DNA from 2 places in the Streptomyces sp. NPDC044044 genome. Region 2 is predicted to be linked to the other one. Evidence: riboswitches for the same ligand, from Rfam matches in the RefSeq annotation. Region 2 holds a riboswitch; the other holds the start of a gene.

Region 1 (5,889 bases), on a different contig from region 2:
GAACGTCGCCGACGACGAGATCCGCGGCTCCTCGGAAGCCGAGCCCGCCGGTGTCGTGACCACCGCGATGGCCGCCGTCTCCCCGCCGCCCACCGGTTCGGCCGTGACGGCCTCGGACATCGACCTCGTCAAGGCCACCATCCCGGCCCCGACCGGCACCGTGGCGGATCCCGCCCGGCCCGCCACGGTGTAAGGACAACTGACCATGAACATCGACTGGGCAGCTCTCGGCTCCGTATTCGGAGTCAGCCTCGGGGTGACGGTGGCCCTGGTGGGCCTCTTCACCCTCGGCATCGTCGGCCTCTCCAAGCGCGAGGCGGCGGCGACAACCGGCGCCACCGCCTCCACGACCTCCGCCGGCGGCCCTCCCGCGGCGGCACGCACGGGCGCGTACGTGTGCTTCGCGCTCTGCGCGGCGGCCGTGGCGTACGGGATTTACCTGATCGTCGCCTGACGACGACCACCGCCTCACAAGAGCCGGGTGGGACGCACCTCATGGGTGCGTCCCACCCGGCTTTCACGTGTCCGGACACCCCTCATTCACCCGAACGAGGACATGCGATGCAGCGAAGTGACATATGGCATACTGCTACTAAGCTGTCTGCTAGCGTCGGCTGCACATATGGCTCTCAGCCCTATGTCATTGAATCAGCAGCCATCACGACAGCGAGGAGCCACCATGTCGAGGGATGTCGACCCGAGCCTGAATCGCCGCAGGCTGCGCATCGCACTCCGCAAGGCCCGCGAGGCCACGGAGCAGTCACAGGGCCAAGCCGCCCAAGCCCTCGACTGGTCACTGTCCAAGATCATGAGGATCGAGCAGGGCACGGTCAGCCTCTCCGTGACCGATCTGCGCGCCCTTCTCCAGCAGTACGGCGTGACGGACCAGGAACTGGGCGCAGAGCTCGAAGCAGCCGCCCGCGGCTCCAAGGGGCCGAGCTGGTGGGCCAGGTACAACGACGTCATCGGGCCGCAGTTCAGTCAGTACCTGGGGTACGAGAGCGCCGCCGCATCCTTTCGCACGTACAACCCGATCATCGTGCCCGGCCTTCTGCAGACGGACGAATACGCGATGGCGCTCCTCACCCCGCGTCTGGACGAGGCGCAGGCGCGGAAGATCGTGGAACTGCGGACGGCACGCCAGGAGCGCGCCCTGGAGGGTGAGAACCCGCCGTGGACGTTCTTCGTCGTCGACGAGGCCGCGCTGCACCGGCAGGTCGGCGGACCACGCGTACAGCGCGCCCAACTGCAGCGCCTCATCGACATCTCGGAGCGCCCGAAGGTGTCCCTCCAGGTGCTGCCGTTCACGGCAGGCGCCCACTACTCCACCCTGAGCAGCTTCATCCTGCTCGGCTTCCTGGACGACGAGGACCTGCTCTACCTCGAAGCACAGGGAAACCAGTCGATCCGTGACGACCACGAGCTGATCGTGCGTCACCAGGAGTGCTTCGAGTCCCTCCGCGAGACCGCGCACGACGGAGAGAAGGCCCTCGACCTGATCCGTCAGGTCAGGGACGGCATTGACAGCAGCTGACCTCTCGGGCCCAAGGAGTCCGTGAGGAGCGAGGAGGCCTCAACATGCCAGCCGCGTTGCGAGAGTGGTGGCACGGGGTCCTCACGGCCATCGGGCAGGCGCCGTGGCGAAGCGGTGGTTCGGGTGGTGCGCAAGGTGGCGGTGGGGCCTCCACCGGCCCGGCCTCCGATGCCACCGTCGACACCTCTCCCGGACCGACACCGGCCGACGGCCCCACCTACAACCAGCTCGTCCGCGAGGCGATGGCCGACCAGGGCCGCACGGACCGGATGGACACGCTGGACCGCCATCGCACGGACGACAGTCTCCGGACGTTCACGACGAGGATCGTCTACTGCACCGGCTGCATACTCGTTCTGGTCCTGACGCTCACCGGAGTGCTCGTCGTCCTGAGCAGCGTCGGCATGACGGGCTTCTGGACGGTCGGCCCGGTGATCGCCGTCTTCTCGGCGCCCGTGGTCGCGCTGAGCCGCCAGCTCACCCAGCTGATCTCGCAGGCAGGGGCGACGCCCACGCTCAGCGACGACCGCCGTGCTGTGGTTCCCGCCCAGCGGCCCGAGCCCAGGGCCGAGGCCGATGATCCTGCCTGAACTCCGCCGAGCCCCACCAGAGCCCCATGGACACAGCGGCCGCCATGGCCGCGAAGGCCCAGACGGCCAGCCGGGCGGCCGTGCCCTCGACCAGGAGAGAAGCCGCCGCACCGACGAGGGCGGCAGCCGCGCCGAGCAGCACGCACCCCGCCACGACCACGACGGTCCCCGATGTCCCGCGCTTCCCCCCGTGCCCGCCTCTCACCAGGTGCCGCACTTCGGCGAGATGATGCTCGGTCATCCTGTCCCCCCTCCCTCTCCCCCGTCGCCGACAAGAGCGTTCAGGAACGCCTGCCAGTGCTCACCGGAGAAGACGACGCACGGCCCCGAGGGGTTCTGCGCATCACGGACGAACACCGTCTCCCGCACGAAGGCGACTTCGACGCAGTCTCCGGAGTACCCGCTGAAGCTGCTCCTGCGCCACAGCCGTCCCGACGACTTCTCATTGGCCACGCCGACCTCCCCCTACCGGAGAACCGGCGTCCCGCACGATAGCGCCGTGATCTCGGAGGGCCGACAGGTCCGCCGAGAACCACCACACCACGTAACGACCCGGACCAAATCACTCGTGGACCGCTCTCCGGTTGTCGCGTTCCAGTCTAGGAAAGTTCAATTTCCAGGCCTAGGGAAAAACCGGCCTCATGTGTGCCTCGGCACACTCTCCCGTCCCAGGTCAACGGCAAGTTGACGGGCGTTCGCGGGCGTGGTGGACTGCCGGAGCCATTACGGCGGCAGGAGAGGAAGCCGGTGCGAATCCGGCGCGGTCCCGCCACTGTCATCGAGGAGCGGACTCCTCGGAAGCCAGGAACTCTCCCCGCCGGTCACGTCGAACCAGGGCGCGGACACCCTGAGTGAGGACATATCGCCATGCGCGGCCGCCCGTTGCCGGTTCCTGTGCCCCTGTCTGTTCCCCTCCACGTACCGGCCGGCTGAACCCGTGCGTGCCGATCGCGACTTCGCGTACGGCGCCGCCGCCGGCCTCCTCGGTGATCTGTTCCTCGGCGATCCTCGTCGCGGGCACCCGGTCGCCGCGTTCGGGCGGGCCGCCGGCGTCGTCGAGCGTGTGCTGTGGCGTGACCACCGCGGGTGGGGCGCCCTGCACGCCGTGGTGTGCGCCGGGGGTGCGGCCGGTGCCGCCGCCCTGGTCTCCTCTCTCGTACGTGATTCCCGCGCCGCCTCCGTCGCGCTGACCGCCGCCACCACCTGGGCCGTGGTCGGCGGCACCTCCCTCGGGCGTGAGGCGCGGGCCATCGGCGGGGCGCTCGCCGCCGGGGACGTCGAGGTGGCGCGGGAGCGGCTGCCGCATCTGTGCGGGCGAGATCCGCAGGCGCTGGATGCCGACGGCATCGCGCGTGCCGTGGTCGAGTCCGTCGCCGAGAACACCTCCGACGCGGTGGTGGGGGCCTTGGTGTGGGGGGCTCTTGGCGGGGTCCCGGGGCTTGTCGGCTTCCGGGCCGTGAACACGCTCGACGCCATGGTCGGGCACAAGTCCGCGCAGTACCGGCGCTACGGATGGGCTTCCGCCCGCCTTGACGACGTACTGGGATGGCCGGGTGCCCGGCTCACCGCCGTGCTCGCGGCTGCCGCCGGGGACTCGCCGCGCGGTGCGCTGCGGGCCTGGCGTGACGATGCCGCCAAGCACCCGAGCCCCAACGCGGGGCCCGTGGAGGCCGCCTTCGCCGGGGCGTTGGGCGTACGGCTCGGGGGGACTCTCTCGTACGCGGGGCGTGTCGAGCACCGGCCCGTCCTGAACGGGGAGGGGCGGGGCGTCGAAATCGCCGACATCGAGCGGGCCGTGAAGCTGTCGCGGCGGGTGGGGCTGCTGACCCTGGGGGTCGCCGCGGCCGTGAGCACGATACGGAAAGGCAGGGCCTCATGAGTGGTGGACTGCTCGTCGCCGGGACCACGTCGGATGCGGGGAAGAGCGTCGTCACCGCCGGGATCTGCCGGTGGCTGGCCCGCAAGGGGGTGTCCGTCGCACCCTTCAAGGCGCAGAACATGTCCCTCAACTCCTTCGTCACGCGCGAGGGTGCCGAGATCGGGCGTGCCCAGGCCATGCAGGCGCAGGCCGCCCGGGTCGAGCCGAGCGCGCTGATGAACCCCGTGCTGCTCAAGCCGGGCAGCGACCGCAGCAGCCAGGTCGTCCTGATGGGCAAGCCCGTGGGCGAGATGACCGCGCGCGGCTACCACGGCGGGCGGCAGGAAGCGCTGCTGTCCACCGTCGTGGGATGCCTGGAGGAACTTCGGGGCAGCTATGACGCCGTGATCTGTGAAGGCGCGGGCAGCCCCGCCGAGATCAATCTGCGGCGTACGGACATCGTGAACATGGGGATCGCGCGGGCCGCCCGCTTCCCCGTGGTCGTGGTGGGGGACATCGACCGCGGTGGCGTCTTCGCCTCCTTCTTCGGGACGACCGCGCTGCTCGGCGCCCAGGACCAGGAGTTGGTCGCCGGGTATCTCGTCAACAAGTTCCGGGGCGACGTCTCGCTGCTCGAACCCGGGCTCGACATGCTTCTCGGACTCACCGGGCGGCGTACGTTCGGTGTGCTGCCGTTCCAGCACGGCCTCGGCATCGACGAGGAGGACGGGCTGCGGGTGTCCCTGCGGGGTGCCGTCAGGGAGTCCGTCGTCGCTCCCCCGGTCGGTGAGGACGTGCTGCGGGTCGCCGTCTGTGCGGTCCCGCTGATGTCGAACTTCACGGACGTGGACGCGCTGGCCGCCGAACCCGGCGTCGTCGTGCGGTTCGTGGACCGGGCCGACGAGCTCGTCGACGCCGATCTGGTGGTCGTGCCGGGGACGCGCGGGACGGTCCGCGCCCTTCAGTGGCTGCGCGAGCGCGGCCTCGCGGACGCCATCGCGCGGCGCGCCGCCGAGGGGCGTCCCGTGCTCGGGATCTGCGGCGGCTTCCAGGTCCTCGGCGAGCACATCGAGGACGACGTCGAGTCGCGGGCCGGAGCCGTGGACGGGCTCGGCCTGCTGCCCGTGCGCGTGCGCTTCGAGCGGGAGAAGACCCTCGCGCGGCCGGTCGGCGAGGCGCTCGGCGAACCCGTCGAGGGGTACGAGATCCATCACGGCGTCGCCCAAGTCCTCGGCGGAGAGCCCTTCCTGGACGGCTGCCGCGTCGGTGAGGTGTGGGGCACGCACTGGCACGGGTCGCTGGAGAGCGACGCGTTCCGGCGGCGCTTCCTCACCGAGGTCGCGCGGGCCGCGGGGCGCCGCTTCGTGCCCGCGCCCGACACCAGCTTCGGCGCGCTGCGCGAGGAGCAGCTCGACCTGCTCGGTGACCTCATCGAGGAACACGCGGACACGGACGCCCTGTTCCGTCTGATCGAGACCGGCGCCCCGCCCGGCCTCCCCTTCATCGCACCGGGGGCGCCCTCATGACCCTCCTGCCGCTGTCCCCTGCCCCGCCCCGCATCACGTAATGGAGGCCTTGTGAGTACCCCCTATCCGTTCACCGCTCTCGTCGGGCAGGACGACCTGCGGCTCGCCCTGCTGCTCAACGCCGTCTCGCCCGCCGTCGGCGGCGTGCTCGTGCGCGGGGAGAAGGGGACCGCCAAGTCCACCGCCGTGCGGGCCCTTTCCGCCCTGCTTCCGCAGGTGCCCGTCGTCGCCGGATGCCGCTTCTCCTGCGACCCGGCCGCACCCGACCCGGCCTGCCCCGACGGGCCGCACGACGCCGGCGGGGCCGCCGTGCGCGACGCGCGGATGGTCGAGCTGCCCGTCGGCGCGTCCGAGGACCGTCTCGTCGGTGCGCTCGACATC
Region 2 (5,889 bases):
ATGTCCGTGACCTGCGTCTGCAGCGCGTCGTCGAAGAGCTCGGGCTCCTCCTTGCGGACGGTGTCGACGACGTCGAAGGCGAAGCTCATGTGCATCGTCTCGTCGCGGAAGACCCAGTTCGTGCCGGTGGCGAGGCCGTGCAGCAGACCGCGCGAGCGGAACCAGTAGACGTACGCGAAGGCACCGTAGAAGAAGAGCCCCTCGATGCACGCGGCGAAGCAGATCAGGTTCAGCAGGAAGCGGCGCCGGTCGGCCTTGCTCTCCAGGCGGTCCATCTTCTCGACCGAGTCCATCCACCGGAAGCAGAACTCGGCCTTCTCGCGGATGGAGGGGATCTCCTCGACCGCGTCGAAGGCCGCCGCGCGGTCCTCCGGGTCGGGCAGATAGGTGTCGAGCAGCGTCAGATAGAACTGGACGTGCACGGCCTCCTCGAAGAGCTGGCGGCTCAAGTAGAGCCGCGCCTCGGGGGAGTTGATGTGCTTGTAGAGCGTGAGCACGAGGTTGTTGGAGACGATCGAGTCGCCGGTCGCGAAGAACGCGACCAGACGGCCGATCATGTGCTGCTCGCCGGGCGAGAGCTTGGCGAGGTCGGCGACGTCCGAGTGGAGGTCGACCTCCTCGACGGTCCAGGTGTTCTTGATCGCGTCCCGGTAGCGCTCGTAGAAGTCCGGGTAGCGCATGGGACGCAGGGTCAGCTCGAAGCCCGGGTCGAGGAGGTTCTTCTCGGCGTTGGTGGTGCTGGACATTACTGGCAGGCCTCGCAGGACTCGGGGTTTTCCAGGGAGCAGGCGACGGCGTCTTCGGCCGAGACCTGCGCGGGGACGGGGGCGGGGGTGGGCTCGGCGGCCTCGGTGCGGCCGGCCGCGGCGCGGGCGATCCGGGTCGCGGGGCGCGAGCGCAGGTAGTACGTGGTTTTCAGGCCCTGCTGCCAGGCGTACGCGTACATCGAGGAGAGCTTGCCGATGGTCGGCGTCTCCAGGAACAGGTTCAGGGACTGCGCCTGGTCCAGGAACGGCGTGCGCGCGGCGGCCATGTCGATCAGGCCGCGCTGCGGGATCTCCCACGCGGTGCGGTAGAGGTCGCGCACCTCGGCGGGGATCCAGCTGAAGCCCTGCACCGAGCCGTTGGCCTCGCGCAGCGCCTCACGGGTCTGCGCGTCCCAGACGCCGAGCCGCTTGAGCTCCTGCACCAAGTAGGCGTTGACCTGGAGGAATTCACCGCTCAGCGTCTCGCGCTTGAAGAGGTTGGAGACCTGCGGCTCGATGCACTCGTACACACCCGCGATGGACGCGATCGTGGCGGTCGGCGCGATGGCGAGAAGCAGCGAGTTGCGCATGCCGGTCACGGCGATACGTTCCCGCAGCGAGGCCCAGCGCTCCGGCCAGGTCAGCTCGACGCCGTAGTGGTCGGGGTGCAGGACGCCGCGCGCGGTGCGGGTCTTCTCCCAGGCGGGAAGCGGGCCGTTGCGCTCGGCGAGGTCGGCGGACGCCTCGTACGCGGCGAGCATGATCCGCTCGGCGATGCGCGTCGAGAGGGCGCGCGCCGCGGGCGAGTCGAAGGGCAGCTTCAGCTGGAAGAAGACGTCCTGCAGACCCATCGCGCCCAGGCCCACCGGACGCCACCTGGCGTTGGAGCGCCCGGCCTGCTCGGTCGGGTAGAAGTTGATGTCGACGACGCGGTCGAGGAACGTGACGGCGGTGCGGACGGTCTCGTCGAGCCGCTCCCAGTCGATGTCACCGGCGGCCGTGTCCACGAAGGCGCCGAGGTTCACCGAACCGAGGTTGCAGACGGCCGTCTCCCCGTCGTCCGTCACCTCCAGGATCTCCGTGCAGAGGTTGGAGGAGTGGACCGTGTGGCCGGGCTCCGCCGTCTGGTTGGCGGTGCGGTTGGCGGCGTCCTTGAACGTCATCCAGCCGTTGCCGGTCTGCGCGAGGGTGCGCATCATGCGGCCGTAGAGGTCACGGGCGGGGATGGTCTTGCGGGCGAGCCCGGCGGCCTCGGCCTTGCGGTAGGCGGCGTCGAACTCGTCGCCCCACAGGTCGACGAGCTCGGGCACGTCGGCCGGCGAGAACAGCGACCAGTCCTGGCTCGCGGCGACCCGGCGCATGAACTCGTCCGGGATCCAGTGCGCGAGGTTGAGGTTGTGCGTGCGCCGCTGGTCCTCACCCGTGTTGTCGCGCAGCTCCAGGAACTCCTCGATGTCGGAGTGCCAGGTCTCCAGGTAGACCGCGGCCGCGCCCTTGCGCCGGCCGCCCTGGTTCACGGCGGCGACGGAGGCGTCCAGGGTCTTCAGGAACGGCACGATGCCGTTGGAGTGGCCGTTCGTGCCGCGGATCAGCGAACCGCGGGCGCGGATGCGGGAGTACGAGAGGCCGATGCCGCCCGCGTGCTTGGAGAGGCGCGCCACCTGGTGGTAGCGGTCGTAGATGGAGTCCAGCTCGTCCAGCGGGGAGTCGAGGAGGTAGCAGGAGGACATCTGCGGGTGGCGGGTGCCGGAGTTGAAGAGCGTCGGCGAGGACGGCAGGTAGTCCAGGCGGCTCATCAGGCGGTACAGGGAGGCGACTTCGTCCACCGAGCGCGCGCTGTTGTCCTCGGCCAGGCCGCTCGCGACGCGCAGCATGAAGTGCTGCGGGGTCTCGACGACGTGCCGGGTGATCGGGTGGCGAAGGAGGTACCGGCTGTGCAGGGTGCGCAGGCCGAAGTAGCCGAAGCGGAAGTCGGCGCCGTCCTGAAGGGCCGCCTCCACGAGACCGTCGAGGTGCTCCGCGTGGTCGACGACGAACGCGGCGGTGCGGTCCGCGATCAGGCCCTCGCGGTGCCCCACGGCGACCGAGTCGGAGAAGGAGTGCACGCCCTGCGAAGCGGCCTCGTCACGGATGCTGAGGCTGAGCAGCCTGGCCGCGAGCTGCGAGTACGTCGGGTCCTCGGAGATGAGACCGGCGGCGGCCTCGGTCGCGAGCTCCCGCAGCTCCGCGAGGTCCGCCCTGGCCGAACGCCCGCGCAGCGCAGCGGCGGCGACGCGGCCGGGGTCGGCGTCGGGCAGGTCGGCGGTGAGTTCGGTCAGGGTACGCAGCAGCGCGGTTCCTGGGCCGTCGGCGGTCTGCTGACCGTCGGTGGTCTGCGCTGACGCAGGTTCGGCTGGCGCGATGGTCACGTGGAGCACTCCCTCGCTCGGCTCAGAGCCTTGGGGAGGGGAGGGTGACGCACGGGCGCGCCCAGGGCAGGGCTGTGCTCCGCGTCCACCAGCCCATTCCACGAGGCCCGGACGTCGTTGGCACCCGGACCGGTCGGAACGGGCGCACTGTCGACAGGTCTTCGGACTCGTGAGCACGACAAATGCGTACTCATACACCGTTGCGGGACAGTTCCGGACTTGCACCGGATTCCCCTGCGGCGACAGCGAGCACGAGCATACATCTTGTGCTGGCTCTGAGAAGCAGCCCCACATCTTGTGTCGGCGCCGCGTACCACACACACAAGCGCGGGCCGCCGGATTCCTCCGGCGGCCCGCCTGGGGTACTGATCGGTGTGGGGGAGAGGCTCAGTGCCCGCTCGGCGCCCCGGCCGTGGCCGGCGGCAGCTCCTCCACGACGCCCGGGTCGCCCGCGTCCGCGGTGTAGTCCCCGGGAGAGGTCTCGTCGATGCCGTCAGGGGCCTTCATGGCGCGCAGGACGAAGGTCATGACCACGGTGACCACCACGTTCAGGACGAACGCCGTGAGGCCGATGTAGCCGATCTCGCCGATGCCCGGAATCTCGTCGGACGAGCCGCCGAAGTGCTTCTGCGTCGGCGACGCGACGCCGTACGCGGCGACCGTGCCGTAGACCATGCCGACCGCCCAGCCCGCGAGCAGCGCCCAGCGGTGGAACCACCGCGTGAACAGGCCGCCGACGAGCGCGGGCATGGTCTGCAGGATCCAGATGCCGCCCAGGAGCTGGAAGTTGATCGCGACCGTCTTGTCCATGGTGAGGACGAAGGCGAGCGCGCCGACCTTCACGAGCAGCGAGACCAGCTTGGAGACCTTGGTCTCCTGGGCCGGTGTCGCGTCCGGCCTGATGAAGTCCTTGTAGATGTTCCTGGTGAAGAGGTTCGCGGCCGCGATGGACATGATGGCGGCCGGCACGAGCGCGCCGATGCCGATCGCCGCGAACGCGACGCCGGTGAACCAGTCCGGGAACATCGTCTCGAACAGCTGCGGGATCGCCAGCTGGCCGTTCTCCACCTTGACCCCGGCCGCGATCGCCATGAAGCCGAGCAGCGCGAGCAGGCCCAGCATCAGCGAGTAGAGCGGCAGGATCGTGGTGTTGCGGCGGATCACGTTGCGGCTCTTGGAGGAGAGCGTCGCCGTGATCGAGTGCGGGTACATGAACAGCGCGAGCGCGGAGCCGAGCGCGAGCGTGGCGTAGGTCCACTGCCCGGCATGGCCCGGCGCGAGGCCCGCGACGGGCTTGCCCGCCGCCTCGTTCGCCGACGAGAACTTGTCGTTCGCCGCCTGGAAGATCTCGTCGAAGCCGCCGAGCTTGATCGGGATGTAGATGATCGCGACGGCGATGACGAGGTAGATCAGGCCGTCCTTCACGAACGCGATCAGCGCGGGGGCGCGCAGACCCGACGAGTACGTGTACGCGGCGAGCACCGCGAACGCGATCAGGAGCGGCAGGTCCTTGATGAACCAGTTCGTGTCGGGGCCGCCGCCGACGCCCATGACGTCGAGCACGGCCTGGATGCCGACGAGCTGGAGCGCGATGTACGGCATCGTGGCGAGGATGCCGGTGACCGCGACGGCCAGCGAGAGCCCCTTGGAGCCGAAGCGGCCGCGCACGAAGTCCGAGGTGGTCACGTATCCGTGCTTGTGCGAGACGGACCACAGGCGCGGCAGGAAGGTGAAGATCAGCGGGTAGACGAGGATCGTGTACGGCACCGCGAAGAAGCCGGCCGCGCCCGCCGCGTAGATCGCCGCGGGGACGGCCACGAAGGTGTACGCCGTGTAGAGGTCGCCGCCGAGCAGGAACCACGTGACCCAGGTGCCGAACGAGCGGCCTCCCAGGCCCCATTCGTCCAGGCTCTCGGTCTCGGCCTTGCGCCAGCGCGCGGCCAGGAAGCCCATCGCCGTGACGGCGGCGAAGAAGAAGATGAAGACGGCGAGGGCTATGCCGTTGACGCCGCCCGTGTCCGCTGCGAGCTCGTTCATCGGGTCGCACCCCCCTGGGCCTGCTCGGCCTTGCGGGCGCGCTGGTCACGCTGCCACAGTTTGTACGCGATCATGGTGAGAGCGGTGGATATGAGCACCCACAGCATCTGGTACCAGTAGAAGAACGGGATGCCGATGAAGGTCGGTTCGACCTTCGCGTAGGAGCTCACCCAGAGCATCGCCACGAACGGCGCGACGAGACAGAGGGCAACGACCACGCGGACCGGCGTGATCACCGGTCTGCTCACTTCAGGCGCATCTGACACTTCGCGGCTCCGCTCCCTCGCTTATCCCACCTTTAACGTGCGGGAAATCTAAGCGAGAGGATTGATCTATGGAACCCCCGTCCGGATACCGGACGGGCTCGAAGCGCCTCTCAGCAGCAGCGGAACCCCTGCCTGGGGTCGGACTCCTGTTGATCCGTCCGCATTCGCTCGAACTCCCTCCGGGAGGGGACGGATGCCCCGGGATGCGTCTTCCGCGTGTGCACGACATAACGGTCGTACGCGGACTCGTCGGTCAACTCCCGTGCGTACCACCGCACCCAGCGCAGCCCCCGCAGCACCCACGTCATGACGGTGCCTTCGCGTCGCTGGTGACCTTCGCTTCGGCCGCGGCCAGTTCCGCCTTCTCCTCCTGGGTCGGGATGAGCCCGGCAGGCGCGGTCAGCTTCGACTCGACGTACTCCGCCTCGCTCA

What was found. A riboswitch is a leader RNA that binds a small molecule or an ion and turns the genes downstream of it on or off. The one in region 2 is predicted to bind cobalamin.
Region 1: another riboswitch for cobalamin. It lies ahead of AC07AG_RS33870 (cobalamin biosynthesis protein); the one in region 2 lies ahead of AC07AG_RS14010 (ribonucleoside-diphosphate reductase subunit alpha).

Annotation. Positions count from the first base shown of each region.
Region 1 is NZ_JBWKFG010000010.1:64,714-70,602, forward strand. Features, by position in the region: gene AC07AG_RS33845 (inorganic phosphate transporter) at 1-193, shown strand, start outside; gene AC07AG_RS33850 (hypothetical protein) at 206-454, shown strand; gene AC07AG_RS33855 (helix-turn-helix domain-containing protein) at 680-1,534, shown strand; gene AC07AG_RS33860 (hypothetical protein) at 1,579-2,124, shown strand; gene AC07AG_RS33865 (DUF397 domain-containing protein) at 2,362-2,577, opposite strand; cobalamin riboswitch at 2,823-2,956, shown strand; gene AC07AG_RS33870 (cobalamin biosynthesis protein) at 3,062-4,003, shown strand; gene AC07AG_RS33875 (cobyric acid synthase) at 4,000-5,508, shown strand; gene AC07AG_RS33880 (putative cobaltochelatase) at 5,560-5,889, shown strand, end outside.
Region 2 is NZ_JBWKFG010000003.1:680,708-686,596, forward strand. Features, by position in the region: gene AC07AG_RS14005 (ribonucleotide-diphosphate reductase subunit beta) at 1-746, opposite strand, end outside; gene AC07AG_RS14010 (ribonucleoside-diphosphate reductase subunit alpha) at 746-3,154, opposite strand; cobalamin riboswitch at 3,290-3,413, opposite strand; gene mctP (monocarboxylate uptake permease MctP) at 3,542-5,191, opposite strand; gene AC07AG_RS14020 (DUF3311 domain-containing protein) at 5,188-5,457, opposite strand; gene AC07AG_RS14025 (YbdD/YjiX family protein) at 5,568-5,765, opposite strand; gene AC07AG_RS14030 (carbon starvation CstA family protein) at 5,762-5,889, opposite strand, start outside.